DNA from 2 places in the Sphingomonas sp. DC1600-2 genome. Region 2 is predicted to be linked to the other one. Evidence: riboswitches for the same ligand, from Rfam matches in the RefSeq annotation. Region 2 holds a riboswitch; the other holds the start of a gene.
The links. Region 2 has a riboswitch for cobalamin ahead of cobW (cobalamin biosynthesis protein CobW). Riboswitches for the same ligand answer to the same signal wherever they lie in the genome.
Positions count from the first base shown of each region.

Region 1: another riboswitch for cobalamin. It lies ahead of ACP7BL_RS07525 (TonB-dependent receptor plug domain-containing protein); the one in region 2 lies ahead of cobW (cobalamin biosynthesis protein CobW).

Region 1 covers NZ_JAFCWO010000003.1:165,842-175,832, forward strand. The annotation lists gene ACP7BL_RS07505 (TonB-dependent receptor domain-containing protein) at 1-1,671, shown strand, start outside; gene ACP7BL_RS07510 (arsenic transporter) at 1,721-3,001, opposite strand; gene arsC (arsenate reductase (glutaredoxin)) at 3,001-3,441, opposite strand; gene ACP7BL_RS07520 (ArsR/SmtB family transcription factor) at 3,438-3,791, opposite strand; gene ACP7BL_RS07525 (TonB-dependent receptor plug domain-containing protein) at 3,884-5,827, opposite strand; cobalamin riboswitch at 6,007-6,226, opposite strand; gene pnp (polyribonucleotide nucleotidyltransferase) at 6,366-8,729, opposite strand; gene rpsO (30S ribosomal protein S15) at 8,905-9,174, opposite strand; gene truB (tRNA pseudouridine(55) synthase TruB) at 9,194-9,991, opposite strand, start outside.
Region 2 covers NZ_JAFCWO010000008.1:38,735-48,725, reverse strand. The annotation lists gene ACP7BL_RS14195 (precorrin-8X methylmutase) at 1-567, opposite strand, end outside; gene ACP7BL_RS14190 (cobalamin biosynthesis protein CobG) at 567-1,703, opposite strand; gene cobN (cobaltochelatase subunit CobN) at 1,700-4,969, opposite strand; gene cobW (cobalamin biosynthesis protein CobW) at 4,979-6,016, opposite strand; cobalamin riboswitch at 6,197-6,425, opposite strand; gene ACP7BL_RS14175 (HoxN/HupN/NixA family nickel/cobalt transporter) at 6,500-7,558, opposite strand; gene ACP7BL_RS14170 (glutaminyl-peptide cyclotransferase) at 7,681-8,448, opposite strand; gene ACP7BL_RS14165 (helix-turn-helix domain-containing protein) at 8,445-9,008, opposite strand; gene ACP7BL_RS14160 (DUF6456 domain-containing protein) at 9,101-9,574, shown strand; gene ACP7BL_RS14155 (DUF2855 family protein) at 9,597-9,991, shown strand, end outside.

The sequences.
Region 1 (9,991 bases), on a different contig from region 2:
CCCGCCTCGCTGCCGCAATTTGCCAACGTCAACCGCTCGCTCAACGTGGTCAACGTCAATGGCACGCCGACCTGCGCCTCGGTCGTCGATGGGACCGACAAGAATTGCGTACCGTTCGATGCGTTCAAGGCGGGGAACAGCAACCAGGCGCTGGTCAATTATCTGTATAGCGGTCTCGCGACCGAGAAGCAGACCACCGTTGGCATTCTGTACGATGTGCAGGCCAACGTGACCGGCGACCTCGGCAAATATGGCATCAAGTCCCCCTTCGCCGATCAGGGTCTCGCCTTTGCGGCGGGTGTGGAATATCGCGAGGATCGTCAGTTCTCGACCGCGAATGCGGCATTCCGGGCCGACAATGGCGGATCGGATTCCGACCTCCGCCAACATGTCTGGGAAGGCAATATCGAGCTTCAGGCACCCTTGGTTCAGCACAAGCCCTTCATCGAAGAGCTTCAGGTGAATGCCGCCGGGCGTCTGTCCAAATACAGCTCCAACCCCGACAAATTCACGACGTGGAAGCTGGAAGGGTTGTACGCGCCGGTTCGCGACATCGTGTTCCGCGCCTCCTTCAACAAGGCGCAGCGCGCGCCGACCGTGGTGGAAGCGTATCAGGCCAGCAACATCAGCTATTCGCGTCAGGGTGGGTCGCAGAACGATTTCTGCGCACCCGTGCCGCGTCAGATTGCTGACCCGGCCAATCCGGGCAAGACCATCACCACCACCGCGCCGCTCGCTTCGCGGGAGGTGTGCCGTGCGACTGGCCTGTCCGATTCGCTGTATGGAAGCGCAACGCTGCTGTGCCCGAACGACCAATGCACGGTCCGTTCGGGTGGCTTCACCGCAGCGCCCGAAACGGCCTATACCCAGACCTATGGCATCATCTTGAAGCCGCGCTTCGTCAAAGGCTTGGTGTTCTCGGTCGATCGCTATCGGATCAAGATCAACAACTCGCTCGGCTATAATGACGATAGCTATTACACCGATGGCTGCCTGCGTTCGAACGGGGATCCGTTCTTCTGCTCGGGCATCGTGCGCGCCGCCAACGGCACGCTCTATGCTGCGGCCGGCACCAACCCGACCAGCGGCTTCATCCGCGCCGGCACGACCAATTATTATTTCTCGATCGCGCGCGGTTGGGACTTCCAGTCGCAATATGCGCTGGGTCTGGGCAAGGTTGGCCGGATGGATCTGAGCTTCAACGGCTCGTTGACCACCTTCGCCGGTGGCCAGGATTCGCCGCTGCAGCCCGAGCGCAATTGCGCGGGCTATTACGGCAATGGCTGTGGCCAATTGCTGCCGAAGTGGAGCCACGCCCTGCGTGCTACCTATGTCACGCCGGATGATGGCTTCAATGCCTCGTTCAACTGGCGCTATGTCGGGTCGCTCACCAGCGCCAACAATTCGGGCGATCCGGCGATCGGCGGCACGCCTGATCGGGTGCAGAAGACCTTCGGCTATATCGCCCCGGTCAGCTACTTCGATCTCGCGCTGACGTTCAACATTGCCAAGCGCTACAGCCTGCGCCTGATCGCGAACAACCTGCTCGACAAGGCCCCGCCGATCTTGGCGAATTCGTACAATATCAGCCTGGCGCGCAACAACACGATCCCGGCGCGCTATGACAGCCTGGGTCGCAACCTCGCGGTTGGCTTCACGGCGAACTTCTGAACGATCCTCGGAGGGAGCCCTGTGGTGCTCCCTCCGCTCTTTCGATCGATCACCCCAACCGCAGCGCCAGCGCCGCAAGCGTCACGAGTAGGATCGGGATGGTGAGCGTGACACCCACCCGAAAATAATAGCCCCAGCCGATCCGCACATCCTTTTGCCCAAGCACGTGCAGCCACAACAAGGTGGCGAGCGAACCGATCGGGGTAATCTTGGGCCCCAGATCGCAGCCGATAACGTTGGCGTAGATCATCGCCTGCCGGACCGCGCCGGTCGCGTGCGTGGCGTCGATCGACAACGCCCCCACCAATACGGTTGGCATGTTGTTCATAACCGAGGACAAGATTGCGGCGAGCAACCCGGTGCCGAAGGTGGCACCCCACACCCCGCCTTGCGCGGCGTAATCAAGCGCGGTGGCGATATAGCCGGTCAGTCCGGCATTCTTCAGGCCGAACACGACCAGATACATACCGAGCGAAAACACCACGACTTGCCACGGTGCGCCGCGGATGACCGCGCCGGTTTGGATCACATGGCCGCGCCCCGCGATGACGATCAGCACCAGCGCGGCGAGCGCGGCGGTGGCGCTGATCGGGACACCGATCGGGTCGAGCAGAAAGAAGCCGACGAGCAGCATCGCCAGCACCACCCACCCGGCGCGAAAGGTCGCCGCGTCGCGGATCGCATCTGCGGGTTTGCGCAATTGGGTGACATCATAGTCCGCCGGAATATCGCGACGGAAGAACAGCAGCAGCGCCCCGAGCGTCGCGGCGATCGCGGCGAGATCGACCGGCACCATCACCAGCGCATAGTCCGCAAAGCCGAGCTTGAAGAAGTCGGCCGAAACGATGTTGACGAGGTTGGAAACGACCAGCGGCAGACTGGCGGTATCGGCGATGAAGCCCGCCGCCATGACGAACGCCAGCGTCGCCTTTGTCCCGTAACCCAATGCGCGCAGCATCGCGAGCACGATCGGCGTCAGGATCAGCGCCGCGCCATCGTTGGCAAAGAGCGAAGATACCGCCGCACCCAGCAGCACCACCAGCGCGAACAGCCTTTTGCCGTTGCTGCCGCCCCAGCGCGCGACGTGCAACGCCGCCCATTCGAAGAAACCGGCCGCATCGAGGATCAAGCTGATCAGGATGATCGCGACGAACGCGCCCGTCGCATTCCACACGATATTCCATACCACCGGAATGTCGGCGAGGGTGATCGCGCCTGCCAGCAACGCGACGATGGCACCGCCCATCGCGCTCCAGCCAATGCCAAGCCCGCGCGGTTGCCAGATGACGAGCGTAATCGTCGCGAGAAAGATCAGAACGGCGGTGAGCATCAGCCGACGCGCTGGCCATGCGCGTCGATCACTTGCTCGCCATCTTCCTTGGCGAATGCCCCTTGTTGCGGCGCAGGCAGCAAATCGAGTACCAACTCGGACGGGCGGCAGAGCTTCACGCCGAGCGGCGACACCACCAGCGGGCGGTTGATCAGGATCGGATGCGCGATCATCGCATCGAGCAGCGCGGCGTCACTCAGACTCTCATCGTCCAGGCCAAGCTCGGCATAGGGCGTGCCCTTTTCGCGCAGCAGATCGCGCGGGCGCATTCCGGCGCGCGCGATCAATTGCTCGAGCAGCGCGCGCGATGGCGGCGTCTTGAGATATTCGACGACGTGCGGCTCGATCCCTGCGTTGCGGATCATCGCCAGCGTGTTGCGCGACGTCCCGCAGGCCGGATTGTGATAGACGATGATATCGGTGGCGATCGGGTCGGTCATGCGTGTCCTTCCTTAGTACAGCGGCTGCGCAGCACGGTGTCGGCGAGCTGCCCGCAAATCTCAGGATTGCCGTCGCAGCAATCCTCCATGAGATATTCGAGCAAGCGCGCCATGCGGTCGTGCCGCGCGGAATAGATGATCGAACGCCCATCGCGGCGACTCGATACCAATTGCGCGTGCGACAGGATGTGGAGATTGGTCGACAAGCTATTGGCAGGAACGTCCAGCCGACGCGCAATCTCGCCCGCCGCCAGACCGTCGGGTCCGGCCTGGACCAGCATGCGGAACACGCCGAGCCGTCCGCCATGGGCGAGCGCAGACAAAGCGGAGACGGCGGTATCTATTTCCATTATTCCACTATAATGGAAATGTTAATCGGTGCAAGGATCATAGGACGGCGTTTCGTAATCCGGGGCTGTGCCCCGGATTACGGAGCTGGCGTTCAGAAGCGTGCGCGGACGCCGCCGTAAACGGCACGGCCCGGATTGGTGAAGCTGAACACGTCCTCATAATGCGCGTTGTTGAGGTTCTCGATCCGGCCGAACAGCGCGAAGTGCTTGGTCAGCTTCACGTCGCCATTGAGGTTGAGCAGCACATAATCGTGCAGACGTACCGTGACCGGAACATAGGATGGATCGGTGAACGCCACGTCGCTGGTATCGCCATTGTAGCGCGCGACGGCGGTAAAGCCGAAGCGATCGTGCGGCGCGCGCCACCCGAGCGCGACGCTGGCGATATGGCTCGGGCGGCGGACTTCCTCGACGCCGTTTTCGCGTGCGTGGAGATAGGTATAGGCGGCGTCGATCCGCCACGCGGTGCCGATACGGGCGTTGAGGAATGCCTCGACGCCGTGTTGGCGTGATTTGGTGGTGCGGTTGGCGGGTGTGGCGACGAAATTGGGTGCCGGATAGGTGGTGTAGATCTCATCCGACAAACGGCTGTCGAAATAGGTCGCGCCAATCAGCACATGGCCGTCGACGAAACTCTGCTCGATCCCGGCTTCCCAGCCCTCGGAGCGTTCCGGTTTCAGGCCGGGATTGCCGATGAAGCGGCCGTCGCTATAGCCATAGAGTTCATAAAACCCCGGATTTTTTACGCCGGATCCGGCAGCGGCACGGATGCGCGTACCGCTGTCGAAGCGATAGCTGCCTTGCACGCGATAGGTGGTGGTGTCCTGAAAGCGGTTGTTGAGGTCCTGCCGCAGCGACGCGCCGAACGCGGCATGCTCGCCCAGCGTCAGGTCATATTGCCCAACGATACCGACATTGTCGACTTGCCGCCGCCCGGTGAAGGCAAAGCCCGCTGGATCGGTGTTGCGATAGCGCTCGCGCTCGACATCGACCGCGACGGTCAATTGGTGATGCAGCGCGCCCTGATTGAGCTTGAGCGTCGATTCATACGAGCCCTTCAGCCGCTGGCCGGTGTCGCCATAGGTGCGCGCGGCCGCGCCATAGCCATTGCGTTTGGTGTCGGCGATTTGTCCGGTCAGCGCCTGCGTCCATTTGCCGTCGAGCAAATCGAGCTCGCCGCGCAGCAGGCCGTAAATGGCTTCGTTGATGAAATGCGCGCCCGGCGTGTCGATCGTATAGCCAAATGTCTTGCTGGCGGGGTTGCTGTCGCTGTCGTTGAAATCGGCCTGGGTGCGGGCATAGCGCGCGACGGCGGTAAGGCGTGCATTGGGGGCGGGCGACCACGTTGATTTGAACGACACGGCACCTGAATCATTGCCCAGATCGCGCGTTCCCCCGCGCGCGTTAGGGGTGCCGTCGGTGGTGTTGAGCGTTCCCGACAGGGCATAGTCGAACGTGCCAGAGACGCCCGCGATGCGCGCGGCGGTGTTGACCGCTCCGAAGGAGCCCCCCTCGATCCGCCCACTGATGCCTGGCGCTTCGCGGCCGGTCAGCGTGATATATTGGATTACCCCGCCGATCGCATCGGAACCGTATATCGCGCTTTGCTGGCCGCGCAGGACTTCCACGCGCGCGACCTCGTCGGCGATCAGCGTGCCGAAATCGAATTCACCGGCATAGGGGTCGGACACTTCGATCCCGTCGATCAATACGAGCGTGTGGTTGGCCTCGGCTCCGCGCAGGCGGACTTGCGTCTGACCAGGGATGCGGCTGACCGCTATGCCGGGCACATCGCGCAGGATATCGGACACGACGCGCGTCTGGCGTTGTTCGAGCGTGTCGGCATCGAGCACAGTGACCGAGCCGCCGATCTGGTCCGCGCGCAACGGCGTGACGGTGGAGCGGATCCCGGTGACCACGATGGCGGAATCGTCATCGGTCGCTTGTGCGGGCACCGGATCGGGGGCGACCTGAGCGAAGGCGGCGACAGGGAGCAGCAGCGCGGCAAGCGCGGCCGAGGAAAGCAGAGTCTTCATGGCGTAAACGAGTCCCTTGGGCGTCGAGCGACAAGGGCCGGGGCGTCCGCTGCGAACGGTCGGGACACGCCACCGGACGGACGCGTAAGCGCCCGGCACCGCCCCCCGATGCGGCCCCAGCCGCACGTTCGTCGCTCAGACGAAAATCGTTTCGCGCCTGGCCAATCCCATGAGCCGGGCAAGAGCGACCCGCGCCGGTCGGTCTCCTGGCTCACGGGTCATCGCACGATGCGCGCCTTCCCAGGTGGTCCGCCAATGTGGCGGGCTTCCCCAGTGGCTGCGGAGCCGTTGCCGGTTCCGCCTGCGCGTCGTGCTCGCCGCTTACAGTTGCAGGGACAGCTGCAGATTTGCACGGAGCGTGCGCACTGCATTCCCGTTACCGGCGCGAATGCGCGATGGACCCGAAAAGGCCGCATCGCGCGGTTCGGGGATAGGGCAGCGTGCGTCATAAACCAACCGCCTTTTGCAGGCTGCCAATCCACGAAAAAGGGGCCCGGATTGCTCCGAGCCCCTTCTTTCTCCGTAAGTGCCGAAGATTTTAGTCGCGGTCACCGGTCAGGAAGGCCGGCGCGAACTCGGGCGCGGGGCCGTCGTCATTGCCGCCCGAACGCTCTGCCCGGGGTGCGCGCTCGCCGCCGCCATCGCGACGCGGGCCACGGCCACCGTCGCCATCACGGCGCGGACCGCGATCACCACGACCACCGCCATCGCCACGCGGGCCACGGCCGCCGTCACCATCACGACGTGGACCACGTGGGCCACGATCGCCACCTTCGCGCGGCTCACGTGCCGGGCGGGTGTCTTCGATCTCGGCACCGGTTTCCTGGTCGACGACGCGCATCGACAAGCGAACCTTGCCGCGCGGATCGATCTCGAGGACCTTGACCTTGACTTCCTGGCCTTCCTTGAGGACGTCCGCGACCTTCTCGACGCGCTCGTTCTTGATTTCGGACACGTGGACGAGGCCGTCCTTGCCACCCATGAAGTTCACGAACGCACCGAAGTCCACCAGGTTGACGACCTTGCCGTCATAGACCTTGCCGACTTCGGCTTCCTCGACGATGCCCTTGATCCACTTGATCGCGGCTTCGATCTGCGCGGTGTCGGACGAGCTGATCTTGATCAGGCCCTCATCGTCAATGTCGACCTTGGCGCCGGTCTGCGCGACGATCTCGCGGATCACCTTGCCGCCGGTGCCGATCACTTCACGGATCTTGCTCTTGTCGATCTGCAGCGTCTCGATGCGCGGGGCATGGGCCGAGAGCTCGGTGCGGGTCGAGGCGAGCGCCTTGTTCATCTCACCCAGGATATGCGCACGGCCTTCCTTGGCCTGCTCCAAAGCCTTGCGCATGATCTCTTCGGTGATGCCGGCGATCTTGATGTCCATCTGCATCGTGGTGATGCCAGCTTCGGTGCCTGCGACCTTGAAGTCCATGTCGCCCAGATGATCCTCGTCGCCGAGAATGTCCGAGAGAACCGCGAACTTCTTGCCTTCCAGGATCAGGCCCATGGCGATGCCCGAAACCGGCCGCTTCAGCGGCACACCAGCATCCATCATGCTCAGCGAACCGCCGCACACCGTCGCCATCGACGACGAGCCGTTCGACTCGGTGATGTCCGACAGAACGCGGATCGTATAGGGGAATTCGTCCTTCGACGGCAGCACCGGGTGCAGCGCGCGCCAGGCGAGCTTGCCGTGGCCGACTTCACGACGGCCAGGCGCGCCGAAGCGGCCAACTTCACCGACCGAGTAAGGCGGGAAGTTATAGTGCAGCATGAAGTTTTCGTAGGACAGGCCGGTCAGGCCGTCGATCATCTGCTCGGCGTCCTTGGTGCCGAGCGTGGTGGTGCAGATCGACTGCGTCTCACCACGGGTGAACAGCGCCGAGCCGTGTGCGCGCGGCAGGAAGTGGACGATCGCCTCGATCGGACGGATCTGCGTGGTGGTGCGGCCATCGATGCGCTGGCCGTCCTTCAGGATCGCGCCACGAACGATTTCGGCTTCGAGCTTCTTGACGAGCTTCTGCGCGGCCATCTGGTCCTGCGGGGCGGCATCGGCAAAGGCTTCCTTGGCCTTGGCGCGCGCGGCGTTGAGCAGGTTCGAACGCTCGGACTTGTCGGTCACCTTATAGGCGGCGGCGATGTCCTTGCCGATCAGCTTCTTGAGCTTGTCCTTGGCAGCCGAGAGATCGGCCTGGGCGGCCATTTCCCACGGATCCTTGGCGGCCTGTTCGGCCAGATCGATGATGAGGTTGACGGCTTCGCGGCACGCCTTGTGCGCGAACTGCACGGCACCGAGCATGACCTCTTCCGAAAGCTCCTTGGCTTCGGATTCGACCATCATCACGGCTTCGCCGGTCGCGGCGACGACGAGATCGAGATCGCCTTCCTTGACTTGGTCGAGCGTCGGGTTGAGCACATATTCGCCATCGACATAGCCGACGCGCGCTGCGCCGATCGGGCCCATGAAGGGCACGCCCGAAATGGTCAGCGCAGCCGAGGCGGCGACCATTGCGAGGATATCGGGCTCGTTTTCGCCATCATAGCTGAGCACCTGACAGATCACGTTGATCTCGTTGTAGAACCCTTCGGGGAACAACGGGCGGATCGGGCGGTCGATCAGGCGGCTGACCAGCGTTTCCTTTTCGGTCGCGCCGCGCTCACGCTTGAAGAAGCCACCGGGGATGCGACCGGCAGCCGAATATTTTTCCTGATAGTGAACGGTCAGCGGGAAGAAATCCTGGCCTTCCTTCACCGACTTGGCGGCGGTCACGGCGCAGAGCACCACGGTTTCGCCGAGGGTTGCCATAACGGCGCCATTGGCCTGGCGCGCGACGCGGCCGGTTTCCAGCGTCAGCGTCTTGCCACCCCATTGGGTGGTCACGGTCTTGGTATCGAACATCTTTTTTCCTTCAACACCGCCGGCCGGATGCCGACGGGGCCACTGTGCGGGTTAAGCCGACCCGCGCGGTTTGGAGCCTTTCGTGGCTCCCCTGCCATGCCGCCGGAGTGCGGAATGGCGAAAGAGGGACATATGAAAACGGCGCCGCGAGGGCGCCGTTTCCGTACTGGTCGAGTTACTTGCGCAACCCGAGTTTGGCGATGAGGTCGGTATATCGCGCGCCGTCCTTGTGGCGGAGATAGTCGAGCAGCGAGCGCCGCTTGTTGACCATCATCAGCAGGCCGCGCCGCGAGTGATTGTCCTTCTTGTGGCCCTTGAAGTGCTCGGTCAGGTTGCGAATACGCTCGGTGAGGATCGCGATCTGGACTTCGGGGCTGCCGGTGTCGCCTTCGACGCGGCCATGTTCCTTGACGAGCGCGTTCTTGCGCTCTGCAGTGATCGTCATATTCTTTCCTTCGACATCGTCACAGGTTGAAACCGCGAATGACGCGGACCTCGCGGTCCTGAACCTCCACCAAGGCCACCGGACTTTCGTCCAGCATCGCGAAGTATTGGCCATCATCTGCGGCGATCCCGATCAACACCCGCCCCTGTCGGAGCAGCCCTGCCTGATCGGGGGAGAGGGATAGAGCCGGGATGTCGTCCAGCCCCGCCCTCAACGGCAGGAGATTGTGTTCAAGGGTGCGCGCATTACCGAAATCGGCCAGTTTGTCCAGCGATATTGCATGGTCGAGCGTGAACGGCCCGGCCTTGATGCGGCGGAGCATGGTGACATGGCCAACCGTGCCGAGCGCCCGCGCGATGTCCCGCGCGAGGCTGCGGATATAGGTGCCTTTGGAGACGTGGGCGGTGAGGGTGATGGACTCGACTTCGTCACCCCGGACGTGTTCCGGGGTCCACTCTTCAGCCTGCAAGGTCGCTACGTGTTGCGGGGTGGACCCCGGAACACGTCCGGGGTGACGGACAAAGAGGTTGTGAATTATGATCGACCGTCCCGCCAGCACCACGTCCGCCCCCGCGCGCGCCAGATCGTAAGCGCGCTCACCATCGATCTTGAGCGCGGAATAAGCGGGTGGCACCTGCTCGATCGGCCCGGTGAAACGCGGTAGCACCGCTTCGATCTGGGCGAGGGTGGGGCGCACCGCGCTCTCGGCAATGACTTTGCCCTCGAGGTCGAGCGTGTCGGTCTCCACGCCGAACCCGATCGTGAAGTCATACACTTTGTCGCTGTCGAGCATCCGCCCGGCGAGCTTGGTCGCTTC
Region 2 (9,991 bases):
CCCTGCCACGACGCAGCATGGCACAGGCTGTACGTCCCACAAGGCCGCCTTGGATTCCACCGCGCCGACAAAGCCGACCGGGCACCCGATGATCGCGGCGGGACGCGGACAGTCCGGGTCCTCCAGCATATTGAGCAAATGGAACAAGGCGGTCGGGGCATTGCCGATCGCCACCACCGCCCCCGCGAGATGCGGCCGCCACAACTCCAGCGCCGCCGCCGACCGCGTATTGCCCATCGCCCGCGCCAGATCCGGTACGTGCAGATCGTGCAGCGTACACAAGACCGGGTTGGAGGCGGGCAAGCGCACGCGCGTAATCCCCTCGCTCACCATGCGCGCGTCGCACAGGATCGGTGCGCCCTCCGCCAGCGCGGTGCGCGCTGCGGCGGCGAAGCTAACGGAAAACCGGATATGCGGGGCCAGTTCCACCAGGCCCGAGGCGTGGATCATACGCACCGCCACCGGTTCTTCCTCGGCGGTAAACCGGGCAAGGTCCGCCTCGGCGCGGATCGTGGCGAAGGACTGGCGATAGATTGCCGCGCCGTCGGTTTCATAGTGGTACGGCATCAATTGCTTCCGAATTGGGCGAGCAGCGCGGCGCGGCTGAGCGCCGTGCGCACCGCCGGAGCCCCGGCGCGCGCGTTGAGGGAAAGGTCGTAAAGGCCATCGCGCCCGGTCACTGTGACGTCGGCGGCGCGTTGTGATGCGCAGCCCTTGGCGCAGCCCGACACATGCAGTCGCCCGGCGATCGACGGCGCCAGGCGAGCGGCCAGACTGCGGGTTTCGACGCTTGCTTGCGGGCAATATGGCGCACCGGGACAGGCATCCGCGCGCAGCAGGAAGTCGGACGGGTCGGCCAGCATTCCGTGCGGCGGCGATGGCGTGCGGTCGCCCTCGACCAGAATCAGCCGCCACGGCGTGATCCGCACCGCGGCGACGGTCGACCCGGGCGTGACAAGATCGGCAAGCACCGCCGCTGCGATCTGGCCGAAGGGCAACCCCCATGCCATGCCGCGCTGCCACGTGCCCGGCTGAAGTGGAGCGAGCGATGACGAGGGGGGCAGTGCGCCCGTCGCCCAATCCGGCAGGGCCGCTTCGTGGCGGGCCATGCGTCCGGCGACCGCACCACCGCTGTCCATGAACCACCGCGCCAGCGCGATCAACGCGGCGGCCTCGTCCCCGCGTGCCACCGCAACCCCGGTCGCCCGGCCATCGGCGCGCAGGATCAACGCCCCGTCGGCTGCGCGCTCGACCCGGAAATCGCCGGTCTCCGTCCCCAGCACGCGCGTGGCTCCGGCATCGACGACGAAACCGACCTTGCCCGGCAGATCGGGTGCGGTGTGCAAATGTTCGACAAGGTCGCAGGCGATGCGGTGGGTGTCGTCGCCCTCCTGCCACTGAGGCGCGACGAGGATCATCCGCCGCTTCTCGCCTTCTGCATCGGCATCGACCAGATCCAGTGCGATCAACGCCTGCAAAAGCGGCTGCCAGCCATCCTCCGACACGCCGCGAAGCTGCAGATTGGCGCGCGATGTGAGGTCGATCACGCCGCTACCATAAGCGATCGCCGCCGCGCACAGCCCGCGCACCTGGTGGGCTGTCAACCGGCCAAGCCGGGGCTTCACCCGCACCAGCAGTCCATCGCCCGAGCGCATCGGTCGCCACGCATCGGGGCACCAGCCCTTTACGATGAAGGGGCTCATGCGACCCCCTGCAACTGCGCGAGGATCGAATTGCGGCGCGTCGGCCACAGCCCGGCGGCATGGAGCGCGGCAAAGCGCGCCTCCATCGCCGCCAGCGCGCCCGGATTGTCGCGCTCCAGAAACGCCCGCACCTCGGCTTGGCCGAGCGTGGCATCGTAATAGAGGTCGAACAGTTGTGGCGGCACGCTGGCGGAGAGGTGCGCGAACGTGCCCAGATGGTCCAGCGTCGCCGCCAATTCCGCCCCGCCGCGAAACCCGTGGCGCATCATCCCCGCCACCCAGCCCGGATGCGCCGCGCGCGCGCGGACCACCCGCGCCAGTTCCTCGGTCAGCGTGCGCGCTGCGGGCCGAGCCGGATCGCGATGGTCGAGATGGTAGAGCGCGACGGGTGCGGCCACGATCGCCCTTGCGGCGGCGAACCCCGCTTCATGCGCCGCATAGTCGGCGGCCAGCAGCAGGTCGGTTTCGGGCAAATCCTGGAGATGGACGAACGCATCCGTCTCCGCGACCCGATCGCGCAAGCCCTGGGCGTCGGGCCCCGCCTGTCCCTCCGGCAAATCGAGCGGATAGGCAGATGCCGCAAGCCAGGCTTCGCCAGCCGCGCGTCGCGCGTCGTCGGTATATAGATCGATCGTCTCGCCAAGCCCAACGCCATAAGCGCCGGGCCGCGGCCCATAGACTCGCGCCGTCGCGATCCGGCCTGCAAAGGGATTCCAGTCGGGGGGTTCTTCGCGTGCGGCGAGCGCGCGCACCGCTTGTCCGAAGAGCACCGGCAGCGTGGGGAAGGCATCGCGGAACAGCCCGGACACGCGCAAGGTCACGTCGATCCGTGGATGGTCGAGCAGCGCGAGCGGCAGGATTTCGATTCCGCTGACTCGCTCCGAGGCGGTGTCCCAGACCGGCTTTGCCCCAAGCAGATGCAGCGCCATCGCAAATTCTTCGCCTGCGGTGCGCATGGTTGCCGATCCCCACAGATCGACGATCAGGGCGCGCGGATAGTCGCCATGATCCTGCAAATGGCGGCGGATCAATTCCTCCGCCAGCACCACGCCCTGTTCGTGCGCCGAACGCGACGGGATTGCGCGCGGGTCGATCGTGTAGAGGTTGCGTCCGGTCGGCAGCACGTCGCTGCGCCCGCGATAGGGAGAGCCCGACGGCCCGGCCGCCACGCGCCGCCCGGCCAGCGCTGCGAGCAGGCCGGCGCTTTCCGCCGCCCCCTGCGCTCCACGGCCGAACACGTGCAGGCCATCGGTGAACTGGCTTTCCTTCACGTCGCAGACAAAGCGGTCGATGCGTGTGATCGCGTCGCTCAAGCGGGTCGCGCGATCCAGGCCAAGCTCGGCCTCCAGTCCCAGCGCTTCCGCCTCTGCGCGAATATCGGTTTGCAAGCGGTCGCGCCGCGCCGGGTCGAGCCCGTCGGCATTGGAAAATTCGTCGAGCAGCGCCTCGATCCGCCCAAGCCCGGCCCCCGTACCTGACGGGGCCAAGGGTGGCGGGACGTGGCCGATGGCGACGGCACCGATGCGGCGCTTGGCTTGTGCTGCCTCGCCGGGGTCGTTGACGATGAACGGGTAGATGAAGGGCAACGGCCCAAGCAGAGCTTCGGGCCAGCAGCCTTGCGACAGCGCGACCGATTTGCCCGGCAACCATTCCAGCGTGCCATGTGCCCCCACATGGACGATCGCGTCGGTGCCGATCGCGCGCAGCCATAGATAGAAAGCGACATAGCCATGGCGCGGGCATCGGGTGAGGTCGTGATATTCCTGATCGCGCCCGGTGCTGGCACCACGTTCCGGCTGCAGTGCCACCCGTGTGCGCCCGGCGCGCACCGCCGCAAACCGGAACATCCCGTCCATGAGTGCCGGATCGTCTTCGGGTTCGCCCCACGATGCGGCAAGATCGTGTCGCAAGGCCTCGGGCAATGCCGCCAGCGCGCGGCGATAGTCAGCCAGCGGCCAGGTCAAAGTGTCGGAGCGAAGCCCCTCGGCAAGGTCGTCGCGCGTCTCTGCGTCATATCCCGCGCTTGCCAGATCGGCCAAAATCGCCTCGGCCGATGCCAGCGCATCCAGTCCGACGGCATGGGCCATCTGATAGGTCTTGCCGGGATAGGTGGACAGGACCAGCGCCACTTGCCGTTCGCCGACGGCTTTGGCCGCCAACCTAGTCCAACCAGCGACCCGGTCCGCGATCGCCGTGATCCGCTCGGGCTCGGCCCGATGCGCGGTCCGGGCAAATTCGAGCAGCGGATCGCGCGTGCCCGCTTCCTTGAAACTGGCGACCCCGGCGAATAGCCGACCGTCAATCTCGGGCAATACGACATGCATGGCGAGATCGGCAGGTGACAGGCCGCGCGTGCCGTCTGCCCAGGCGGCGCGTCCCGACGTTGCCAGCGCCACTTGAAACACCGGTACCCCCGCCGCGTCGAGCGGTGTTTCCCCAGCCTCGCCCCGCGCCGAAAATGCGGTCGCGTTGAGGATTGCGACGGGCGATAGTGTGCCGATCCACGCCGCGATCCGGTCGCGCGTTTGCGGGTGCTTCAGCGACGGTCCGAACAGCGACAGAGTCGCAAAACCGCGCTGCTCGAACGTGCTATGCAGCGCGGCAAAGGGGGCAAGGTCCTGCGCCGCGAGATAAGCGCGGTAGAAGACGAGCAAGATCAGCGGTCGATCGGGATCGCGCGCAAAAGTGGCCGGATCGACCACCCCGCAATCGGGATGCCATCCGCCCGCCAGCGGCAACGATCGGGGCGTGACCGTATCGTCCCAACACAATCCTGCGGCGCGCGCCAGCAGCGTCAACGCGGCTCCGCTCGCTTCGGGCCCGCCTTCGTCGCACAAGCGCGCCAGCGCGCGCAGCGTCTGCGCGGACAGGGTGGAGACGGCGTCCAGCCGTGCGTCGGCGCGACCATCGGCGGGCAACACCGCCAGTGCAATCCCCCGTGCCCGCGCAAGCAGTTCGACCTGCTGCAACCCGTAACTCCAATAGGGCATGCCGCCGATGAGCCGGATGAGGATCGCTTTGGCACCGCTCAGCGTGTGCTCGACATAGGTATCGACCGACAGCGGATGGCCGAGCGCCGCGAGATTGGCCAACCGGAGCGAAGGCAGCGTTTGCCCGGATCTTCGCGCGGAGTGCCATGCGCCCGCGAACGCACCAAGGTCGCTGTCCGAAAAGGACAGGATGACCAGGTCAGCCGGGCTCTGCCCCAGATCCTGCGGGATCGCGGCTTCTTCCAGACCGTGGCTTTCGCGGAAGAGGATGTGCACGGGCTGGCCTCAGCCGACCAGCGCCGTATGCAACGCCTCACCATCGATATGGTCGCGCTCGGCAATGACGACCAGCGTGGTGCGCCGCGCTTCACCCGGCCGCCACGGACGGTCATAATGGTAGCGCACGCGCGTGCCGACCGCCTGGACCAGCAGCCGCATCGGCTTGTCCGCCACCGCAGCATATCCCTTCACGCGCAAGATCTGGTGCTGCTGCGCGATGCGCACGATCCGGGCAGCCAGATCGGCGGGATCGGCGATTTCGCCGATGTCGAGCACGATGCTGTCGAAATCGTCATGCTCGTGATCGTCGTCGCCATCGTGATGCGACGGACGCGCCGCGATATCGTTTTCGGCGGCCGCGCCAAGCCCCAGAATTACGCGCGGATCGACCACGCCGTCGGTCAGCTCGAGGATCGGCAGCGGTCGCGGTGCCTCGGCGGCGATAGTCGCGCGTGCCGCCGCCACGCCTTCGGGACCCGCCAGATCGATCTTGGTGAGCAGGACGATATCGGCACAGGCCAATTGGTCCCCAAACACTTCGGACAACGGGGTTTCATGGTCGATGCCGGGGTCGGCGGCGCGTTGCGCCTCCAGCGCTGCGAGATCGGGTGCGAAGCGGCCTGCCGCCACCGCCTCGGCATCGGCCAGCGCGACGACGCCATCGACGGTGATGCGGCTGCGGATCGCGGGCCAGTCGAACGCCTTCAACAAGGGTTTGGGCAGGGCGAGGCCGGAGGTCTCGATCAGGATATGATCGGGCCGAGGGTCGAGTGCCAGCAAGCGTTCGACGGTCGGAATGAAATCGTCGGCGACGGTGCAGCAGATGCAGCCATTGGCCAGTTCGACGATGTTTTCCGCAGGGCAATCCGGAATGGCGCAGCCCTGTAGAATATCTCCGTCGATGCCGAGCGTGCCGAATTCATTGACGACGACCGCGAGCCGCCGACCGCCAGCGTTGCGGATCAGGTGCGTGATCACGGTGGTTTTTCCGGCCCCGAGGAAGCCGGTGACGATGGTGACGGGGATCTTGGAAAGATCGGACATGGTACATCTCCCCGCGCCAGGACGAACACAGGACGGGGCTTGCCGGCGCATGACCGGTCGGCGTGCGACCCGGACCGACGCGAGAGCGCCCATGGCCGCACGACCGTGCAGCCCCAGCCGCACAGTTTCGTCGCCCAGACGGAGAAGTACCGTGCCAAGACCATCCCCTGGATCTGGGCAAGAGCGACCGGTGCACTGGCAGGTCTCCTGGCTCACGGGTCACCGTTTGATACGCACCTTCCCAGATCCCCACTTGCGTGGCGTTCCAGTGGCTGCTCCCGCAAAGGGGAGACTTGCGCATCGCACTATCCGCTTACAGTTGCAGGGACAGCTGTGGATTTGGGAGCACGCTCCCGCACCACATTCCCATTCAAGCCCCTCGCGGGGCACCGGTGCGATCATGAACCCCCGGATTTCTCCGGAGAATTCGAGCACCGCTTAACCGAGTTCGCAGGCAATGCCAATGCGGCATGTTGGCCGGGTTCAGCCGGGCAGGCGGACCTCGATCTCGTCGAAGCGTTTCCAGCGATAGATGCCGAAGCTGACGATCCAGCACAGCACGAACAGGCCGATGATGGCAAACCCGAGCGTGTTGAATTGCTCGCCCAGCCGTGCCGCCGTCTCCCACGGCCAGCCCGCCAACCCCAGCTTTCCGCCGATCAGCGCCAGCGCCTCGATGCCGCCGATCACGATCGCGACGACTGCCGACATCAGCGTGATGGTGATGTTGTAATAGAGCTTACGGATCGGTTTGACGAAGGCCCATTCATACGCCCCCAACATGACGACCCCGTCAGCGGTATCGATCAGCGCCATGCCCACGGCAAAGAGCAGCGGTAGCACGAGGATGGTGCCGATCGCGGTGCCATCGGCGGCCTGCTGTCCGGACAGGCCAAGGATCGCGACCTCGGTCGCCGTGTCGAAGCCCAGCCCGAACAGGAAACCGAGCGGGGCCATGTGCCACGGTCGGTTGACTAAGCGGAACATCGGTCGAAACACCCGCGCCAAGATGCCGCGCCCGGCCAGCAGCAAGTCGATATCCTCATCGACATAGGCACCGCCCGCGCGGACATGGGCAAAGGTCTTCCACACCGCGCGCAGGATGATGAGATTGGTCGCCGCGATGGCGAACAGGAACCCCGCCGACACGATGGTGGCGACGGTGCCGCCAATCTGCTTGAGCACCGCCATGCCGGCGAGTGCGCTCGCCGTCAGCGCGACGGCCACCGACGCGATTGCGATGATCCCGGAATGGCCGATCGCAAACCAGAAGCCCGTGCTGACCGGGCGCTGGCCATCCTGCATCAGCTTGCGGGTGACGTTGTCGATGGCGGCGATATGATCGGCATCGACCGCGTGGCGCAGCCCCAGACCCCAGGCGAGCAGGGCGGTGCCCAGCATCAGCGGGCGTTCGTGAAACAGCGTGAACGCCCAAATCCACGCGCCGATATTCGCCAGGATCAAGATCGTAAACAACCAGCCGATGCGGCGGCGCAGACCATCCTGGCGGGGCGGGGACGAAGCCGACGGTGCGTGCGTCATAACCAACAGACCCTTCTCAACCGCTTGGGTCCCGACGCGCGGTCGCCCTTCAGACGCGCGCCGCCGCTACCGTCATTTCCTGTTGCATGGCAAGAGCCTGCCCAAAATCGCGAAGAGCCGGATCACGCCCCCTTGGGTCGCGCGATCTCGAACAGCGCAGGCCAGTTCTTGCCCGTGACGTAGAGCTTCCGCGCCGCGCGATCATACGCGATGCCGTTGGCAACCGAATCGGGGTCGGTCAGTTGCACCTGCGCGAGGAGCGGGGACAGGTCGATGAAGCCGAGCACCTTGCCGCTGACCGGATCGATCCGCGCGATATAGTGCGTCATCCAGATATTGGCGAGCAGCTCGCCATCGACATATTCGAGCTCGTTAATCTGGTCGAGCAAGCGGCCGTTGATCGTCACCGTCACGCGCCGGACGACCTTCTGAGTGGTCGGATCGAGAAAGCGCAACACCGGCGTGCCGTCCGACAGGATCAGCGCGTGCCCGTCATCGGTCATCGCCCAGCCTTCGCCGCTATAGCGGAATCCGCCGGAGCGCTTGAGACCCGGGAGCGACCAGCGAAACCCTTGGCCGCCATGCCAGGTGACGCTGAACAGTTGCTGTTTCCATGCAACGATGCCTTCACCAAACAGGCTCGGCGGCAATTTCGTCCGTGCCAGGACGCGGCCGCTTGCCAAGTCGACGCGACGAATGTCCGATTGTCCCTCCCGCCCGGTGCTTTCGTACAGCACGCCGTGGTCGATCAGCAGACCTTCGGTAAAGGCGCTGGTGTCATGCGGGTAGCGGTTGAGGATCTGCGCCGTGGTGACGGGCGGCGGGGGTGCCGGTGGCGGAGCCGCGCCTTGCACGGCGAGGAGCGCGGCGAAGAGCAGGGTGCGGATCATAAAGCGCGAACCAATGTAACGGCGGTGGCGATCCACGGCGGATCGGTAACGACTTGCTGGCGGGCACCGGGGCCGAGCGGGAGAAGGTGCAGCTTCCCGTCCTCGCGCCCGATCAGGCGTGCGAACAGGAAACGACCCGCCGGGCGCGGGACAAGCACATCGCGGTTGAGCGCCTGGGCGAAATCCGTCGGTGGAATACGCACGCACCAGATGGTGTCGCCAGCACGATAGTCCCCCACGCCGGCCTGGACCGACACCGCGACATGCTCCGGCGCGGGGGCTGGCGGGATGACGGTCGCCGGGCGCTTGGGGGCGTGCGCTCCACTGGTATCGAGGATCGCGGCCACGGCGATGTCGGCGCGGTCGGGCAAGGTGACCAGATCGGCTGCGCGCACCCCCAATGCTGCGGCGATCCGGTTCAGCCAACCGACCGAGACGGTGCGCGTGCCGGTTTCCAGGCGACCGATCGTCTGCGCGGTGGTTGGCGGTATACACGCGCGCGCGACATCGTCGAGCGTCATGCCCTTGGCGCGCCGGACTTCGCGGATAGCGGTGATCATGCCAGCCTTCTAACCAAATTGGTTTTTTGCTGTCCTACATCCGTGGCCTCATGGCAACGCTTTTCGCGGAAGCGATGTGAGAGGAAACGGCGATGCGGGAACTGGTGGAGCGAGCGATCGAGGAATGCGGTGTGGTGCGCGGCGCGGCGACACCGCGCACGCATCGGCCTCGGCGCAGCGTCAGTGTGCATGTCGGCGAATCGCCGCTCAGCTGGCTGCGGGCGCATGGCAAGATCGATGCGCGGCAGTTCGAGGCGGGGGAGCGCTTGCGCGCGGACTATGAAATGGCGGCGCTCGCCCCGCGGGTGACGATGCAGTGGGCGGCACGGGTGGATGGCGGCGCTAGCGGGCTCGATCCGACACTGGCGCAGATAGCTGCAAAACGGCGCTTCGATGCGGCGATGGCCGGGCTTGGTGGCGGCTTGCGCGACGTCGCGTGGCGCGTGGTGTGTGCGGGCGAAGGGCTGCCCATCGCCGAGCGCGCACTCGGGTGGCCGCAGCGGGCCGGGCGAATCGTACTGACACTGGCGCTTGATCGCCTGGGCGATCATTATGGGTTGCGATGAGGTGGATCGTTGGGGGAAGAGGATGCCGATCAAGCGCGAAATGATGGTGCGGCGCGATGCGCTGACGCAGGTGGCGGTCAACGAGACGCTGGCCCCCGAGCCGGGCGAGGGTGAAATCCTGCTGCAGATCGAGGCGTTCGCGGTGACCGCCAACACCGTGACCTATGGCGTGGTCGGCGCGCAGATCGGATATTGGAATTTCTTCCCCGCGCCCGAAGGCTGGGGGATCGTGCCGGCCTGGGGCTATGCCCGCGTGGTCGCGTCGCGCGTCGCGGACATTGCGGTGGGCGAGCGGGTTTATGGCTTCCTGCCGATGGCGTCGCATCTGATCGTGCAGCCGGGCAAGATTTCGGCCGGGCTGTTTCGCGACATGGCGGCGCATCGCCAGCCGATGAGCGCGGTCTACAACCAGTATCG